3 regions of the Turicibacter sp. St.80E1 genome follow, and region 1 is predicted to be linked to each of the others. Evidence: predicted binding sites of a transcription regulator. Region 1 holds the regulator's gene; each other region holds the start of a gene.
What was found. The regulator HrcA, encoded in region 1, represses chaperone genes, less so after heat shock. The targets are predictions, from matches to a motif close to TTTTAGCACTNNNNNNNNNNNAGTGCTAAAA.
Positions count from the first base shown of each region.

Region 2: clpB (ATP-dependent chaperone ClpB) is a predicted target of HrcA. The motif match lies at 1,114-1,144, and genes of this name have one in related genera.
Region 3: htpG (molecular chaperone HtpG) is a predicted target of HrcA. The motif match lies at 959-989, and genes of this name have one in related genera.

Region 1 covers NZ_AP039386.1:1,030,166-1,032,448, forward strand. The annotation lists gene trxA (thioredoxin) at 1-156, shown strand, start outside; gene hrcA (heat-inducible transcriptional repressor HrcA) at 338-1,369, shown strand; gene grpE (nucleotide exchange factor GrpE) at 1,373-1,939, shown strand; gene dnaK (molecular chaperone DnaK) at 1,965-2,283, shown strand, end outside.
Region 2 covers NZ_AP039386.1:580,218-582,500, reverse strand. The annotation lists gene clpB (ATP-dependent chaperone ClpB) at 1-1,060, opposite strand, end outside; gene AC6I0I_RS02650 (Cof-type HAD-IIB family hydrolase) at 1,275-2,096, shown strand; gene leuS (leucine--tRNA ligase) at 2,134-2,283, opposite strand, start outside.
Region 3 covers NZ_AP039386.1:1,426,883-1,429,165, reverse strand. The annotation lists gene AC6I0I_RS06925 (YhgE/Pip domain-containing protein) at 1-890, shown strand, start outside; gene htpG (molecular chaperone HtpG) at 1,008-2,283, shown strand, end outside.

The DNA.
Region 1 (2,283 bases):
AAAGTTAACGTTGATCATTGTAAAGAAGTGGCAGCAGAATATCAAGTCATGTCAATTCCAACATTAATTTTGTTTAAAGATGGTCAAGCTATTCAACAAACGGTAGGTTTCCAACCAAAAGCTTCATTATTATCATTAATTGAAACAAATAAATAATAAAAAAGAAAAAAGAGGATATACTGAAGAAGTAGCCTCTTTTTTTATGTTTAAACGGAGGGGATAGGGTAAAAGAATAAAATGAAATAGAAAATAAAAAAATTAGCACTTAATTGTTGACAGTGCTAATAGGAAGATATATAATTGTATTAGCACTTGATGATGAGGAGTGCTAAAAGAGGTGTTTACATTGCTAACAGAACGGCAGATATTAGTTTTAAAGGCAATTGTAGAAGAGTTCATACAGACTGCACAACCTGTTGGTTCTAGGGTCCTTTCTAAAAAGGAGGATTTGAATTTCTCCGCGGCTACTATCCGTAATGATATGGCTGATTTAGAGGATTTAGGATTTATTGAAAAAACTCATACATCAAGTGGACGTGTTCCTAGTCAAAAGGGTTATCGTTATTATGTAGATTTTATCATCAATCAAGAACCAATAGAAACGACACCAGAGGTAGGAATATTTAAACAATTGTTAGAACAAAAACAATTTGAGCGCGAAACCACAATTAAAGAAGCGGTGCGTCTCCTATCAAGCTTAACAAATTATACGTCTATTTTACTTGGTCCCTCTAGGGATTACAGTCGGGTGAAAAAAATTCAGTTTGTTCCAATTTCTGCACGCCAAGCGGTATTTGTTTTAATTACGGATCAAGGGCATGTTGAAAGCCGAACAGTTACATTACCTGAAGATATGGACATTGCACGAATGGAGACTATTATTAAGGCGCTCGATGAATTATTAGTCGGTGAATACATCGGTCGGGTTCAAGAAAAATTGACTGAGAGTTTTGAAAATCAACTGCATGATTTCATTTCTTATAAGGAAGAGATTATGTATGCCATGTTACAACTTTTGACTCAGTCATTAAATCAACATAACTATATTTTAAGTGGAAAATCAAATATACTGAAGCAACCCGAATTTAACGATTTAGATAAAGCTTATCATTTATTTAATATGATAGAAGCCGACGAAATTGTTAAAGTGATAGAGGCCGATGAAGATAGCCACCAATTAACGGTCAAAATTGGACAGGAAAATGAGATTAAGGCGATGGAGGATTGTACACTCATTACAGTTCCTTATCAAATTAATGATTATGAATTTGGTAAGATTGCCGTTTTGGGACCCACTCGAATGGAATATCGCAAGATTATTCCTCTGTTAGAACAGGTCGCTCGCATTATGTCTGATTTATATAAATAGGAGGTGGGACGATTGAATAAGGAAGCCCAATCAGTTGAGGAATTAGACGAAACAACTATCGAAGAAAATGAATCAACGTGTTGTCAAGAAAATGAAGAGACAACAGAAGTTGTTGAAGAAGTTTCGGAAACAGAAAGTTTAAAGCAACAAATTGAAGATTTAAAAGATCAATTATTAAGAAATGCTGCTGAGCTTGAAAACTTTAAACGTCGAATGAATGAAGAACGTACACGTGAAATGAAGTATCGTTCCCAATCAATCGTAACAAGCATTATTCCAGCGATTGATAACTTTGAGCGCGCTTTAGCGACAACCGTTGAAGATGAAAGTACAAAAACATTTTTAACAGGCTTTAAGATGATTCACGCTCAACTTGTAGAGGCGTTAAAACAAGAAGGCGTTGAAGTCATCGAAGCAGAAGGTGTGGCTTTCGATCCAACTGTTCACCAAGCGGTGATGCAGGAGTCTGTTGAAGGTGTAGCTTCAGGTATTGTTTTACAAGAGTTACAAAAAGGATATAAGTTAAAAGATCGCGTGATTCGCCCGTCGATGGTGAAAGTAAGCGAATAAAAATAGATTAGGAGGATGAATCTCTATGGGTAAAATTATTGGTATCGATTTAGGAACAACAAATTCATGTGTCTCTGTAATGGAAGGTGGAGAAGCTAAGGTTATTGCGAATCCAGAAGGTTCTCGTACAACACCATCTGTTGTTTCATTTAAAGGTGACGAACGTCAAGTAGGTGACGTAGCAAAACGTCAAGCAATTACAAATCCAAATACAATCATGTCTATCAAACGTCATATGGGTACAAATCATAAAGTGACAATTGAAGGTAAAGAATATACACCACAAGAAATCTCAGCGATTATTTTACAAAACTTAAAAGCAACGGCTGAGGCATATTTAGGAG
Region 2 (2,283 bases), 450 kb from region 1:
ATCCACGTAAGATAGACACAGTGTCTTCAACGGTCGGTTCATTGACTTGTACTTTTTGGAAACGACGTTCAAGCGCAGGGTCTTTTTCAATATATTCACGATATTCTTTTAGCGTCGTTGCCCCAATACAATGCAACTCACCACGAGCTAGTAAAGGTTTTAACAAATTCCCGGCATCCATTGCACCATCTGTACGACCTGCCCCAACAATCGTATGAATCTCATCAATAAATAGAATAATGCGTCCATCACTATTTTTAACCTCATTTAATACTGCTTTTAAACGCTCTTCAAATTCCCCACGGTATTTAGCACCTGCAACAAGTGCTGCTAAATCTAACTCAAAAATCACTTTATCTTTTAAACTTTCAGGAACATCCTGTCTCACAATACGCCAAGCTAATCCCTCAACGATAGCCGTTTTACCGACCCCAGGTTCACCGATTAAAACAGGATTATTTTTAGTCTTTCTCGATAAAATTCGAATAGCACGACGAATTTCCTCATCACGCCCGATGACAGGATCAATTTTACCTGACTTAACATCCTCAACAAGGTCACGTCCATATTTTTCTAACACTTCATAAGTTGCTTCTGGATTTTGTGTCATCACTCTTGAATTCCCCCTAATCTGTGAAATAATTTCTTTTAGTTCTTTTTCCTTAATTCCATATTCTTTAATTAATTGCTTCATCTGATAATCTTTCGATTCGAGCATCGCGAGCAACACATGTTCAATCGATAAATAATCATCTTTCCATGCGCGCGCATAATCATCAGCTTTTAATAACGCTCGATTTAAATCAGCCGATACGTAAGGATCTCCTGTGGCACCTGTCACAGAGGGCTTTTTATCTAACATTTGCTTCAATGAATCTAATATATTATTTAAAGGATAACCTGCCTTTGTAAAAACACGAGCAGCTAATCCGTCATGATCTTGTAATAAAGTCGTTAACAAATGCGGGGTATCAATCTCTTGGTGATGTAACGAAGACGCAAGAGACTGTGCACCAACTAACCCCTGTTGCAACTTTTCAGTCATTTTATTAATATTCATAATCATCACTCCAATCCTTCATCATTTCTGATGATACTTTTATTATACGCCTGTTTTAGCACTCAGTCAATAAGAGTGCTAATAATTTTTAATAATAGCGTTTTTATTTATAAACTAACAATTATCTCCATAACTAATAGATTTAATAGCCTCTCAATAACTTTATTTAACTTCATAACCAACTATGATATGATAATTAAATGGAGGTGTTTCAATGGAAACTAGAAAATTAATTGTCACAGACTTAGATGGTACAGCTTTGCAGAACTGGGAAACACTCGACCCAAAAACCAAAGAAGCTTTAATGAAAGCTAAAGAAGAGGGACATATTGTCGTCATTGCAACAGGACGCCCAGCACGTGCGTCAGTCCACTTCTATAAAGAATTAGGACTTGATACCCCTATTATTAACTTTAATGGGGCATATATACATCATCCAGAAAATGAGAACTTTTCCGACATCGTTGCCCAAATTCCAACAGAAGTCATCATCACGCTCTTTGACTCAGAACTGAAAGATCTTATCGTTAATGCCTACTGCGAATACAAAGATCATCTCTATGTGTTAAATCAAGGGGATAGTGTTCGCGATTGGTTCCATATCGAATCATGCACATCTGTTAAATATGGTCCATTTAAAGAAACATTAGACGAACATCCAAATGGATTTATATTAGAAGCTAAAGAAGGATGTACCGAGAAGGTCATGTCTTTCCTTCGTGAAAACTACGGTGACATCGTAACCTGCCGAAACTGGGATGGCGATAATGCCAACATTATTGAAGTATTTAAATCAGATACGAACAAAGCAACAGCGATTGAGCAACTAGCAAAACATTTCAACATCGAACAAAAAGATATTATTGCTTTTGGAGATGGTGATAATGACATTGAGATGCTGACGTATGCTGGAACAGGTGTCGCGATGGATAATGCGATTGATAAGCTAAAAGAAGTCGCAAATGCGACCACAAAATCTAATAAAGAGAGTGGGGTTGCCCACTATATTCACGAATATATCTTAACGCAGAAGTAAAAAAAAGCTCATGGATAAAATCCATGAGCTTTTCTTCTTATTTTACAACAATATTCACTAATTTTTTAGGAACAGCAATTGTTTTAACAATTTCTTTACCCGCTACGAAATTTTGAACATTTTCATGAGCCATTGCTAATTCTAACATTTCTTCTTTTGAAATATTCGCCGCAACATCGATACGTGC
Region 3 (2,283 bases), 400 kb from region 1:
TAACTGTTTTAAATGAAGCAAGTAATAAGTTACCTGATGTAAAAAATTTATTAAATACCGCCTATAGTGGTTCTGACCAAGGAATTTCGGCAATTGAGTATATTAATGGAAAGCTTCCAGAGGCAGAGGAAAAACTACAAACGTTGACAGAGAAACTTGGAGAAATAAACAGTAGTGAAGGGTTACAGGAAGTATTAACGCTCATTCAAGAAGGAATTGCTCAACGTGAAAGCTTTATGGCTACACCTGTTGAGTTAGTTGAAGAAACGTTATTCCCAATGCATAATTATGGAACAGCGATGACGCCATTTTATAGTGTACTTGCTCAATGGGTCGGAATGACATTGTTAATTTCGATGTTAGCGGTGCATGCAAGAGGAGAGTATAAAAAAAGCGAAGAATACTTTGGTAAATTACTATTATTTTTAAGTATTGCACTTCTTCAAGGATTAATTATCGCATTAGGGGATTTATACCTATTGAAAATTTATTGTATGAATCCACTCTTATTTGTGGGCGGTATCTTGTTCACAAGTGTCGTTTTTACATTCATTATTTACTCACTTGTCTCTGTTTTTGGAAATGTCGGAAAAGTTGTTTCGATTATTCTGCTCGTTTTACAGGTAGCGGGTTCTGGAGGAACCTTCCCTATCCAATTAACTCCTAAATTTTTCCAAATCATTTATCCGTTTTTACCGTTTACTTATGCCATTTCGTTTGCACGAGAATCAATAGGTGGGGTTGTTCAAAGTGTTTTATCTAGAGATATAGTAATTCTAAGTACTTATATTATAGTAGCTATTCTCGTCTCAGTTTTCTTGAAAAAACCGCTCAACCGCTTGATGTCAGGATTTAGTGATAAATTTAAAGAAAGTGGGTTGGGAGAATAACGGAAGGTTAATTTTTCTTAAAAAAGATTGACACACCAATAGGGGTATGATATAAAAAGAGTAGATTATATTAGCACTCTTACTTAACGAGTGATAAAACAAGAGGGAGCGATTCAATTGAAACAGTTTAAGGCAGAATCAAAACGTTTACTTGATTTAATGATCAACTCGATTTATACGCATCGCGAGATTTTCTTGCGAGAATTAATTTCAAATGCAAGTGATGCTATTGATAAACTTTACTATCGAGCACTAACGGATCACAATTTAAGTTTCAATTCGGAAGATTATTTTATTAAAATTACGGTTGATGAGGCAAAGCGCCAAATTAAAATTTCGGATACTGGAATTGGGATGACAGAAGCGGAATTAGACGAGCATTTAGGAGTCATTGCAAAGAGTGGTTCGTTACAGTTTAAAAAAGATACAGAATTAGAAGACGGACATGATATCATTGGTCAATTCGGTGTTGGTTTTTATTCTGCATTCTTAGTGGCGGACAAGGTAACGGTGATTTCAAAAGCATTAGGGGCAGAGACAGCCTATAAGTGGGAGTCATGCGGTGCAGATGGTTATGTGATTGAACCATGCGAAAAGGAATCTGTGGGAACAGATATTATCCTAACAGTTAAAGAAAATACCGAAGATGAGAATTTCGATGAATATTTAGATCCATACAAATTAAAAGCAATTATCAAAAAATACTCTGACTTTATTCGTTATCCAATTAAAATGGATATCACACATTCGCAATTAAAAGAAGGAACAGAGAATGAATACGAAGAAGTTACAGAAGAGCAAACAGTGAATAGCATGGTTCCAATTTGGAAAAAGAATAAACGCGAATTGACTGATGCTGATTATCAAGCTTTTTATCACGAGAAACATTTTGGATTTGACGATCCATTAGCTCATGTTCATTTAAGTGTTGATGGGAATGTTAGCTATCAAGCTATTTTATATATTCCTGAAAAAATGCCATATGATTTCTACACAACGGAATATGAAAAAGGGTTAGAGTTATATTCAAGCGGTGTTTTAATCATGAATAAATGTGCGGATTTATTACCCGATTACTTTAGCTTTGTAAAGGGAATTGTAGACTCAGAGGATTTATCATTAAATATCTCACGAGAAATCTTACAACATGATCGTCAGTTAAAGTTAATAGCGAAAAATATTAAAACAAAAATTAAAAATGAATTAGAAAAAATGATTAAAAATGACCGTGAAAAATATGAAACGTTCTACCAATCATTTGGTCGTCAATTAAAATATGGGGTTTATTCGGATTTTGGTGCAAATAAAGAGGTATTACAAGATTTATTAATGTTTACTTCTTCTTACGAAGATAAATTAGTCACTCTATCTGAATATGTATCACGTATGAAAG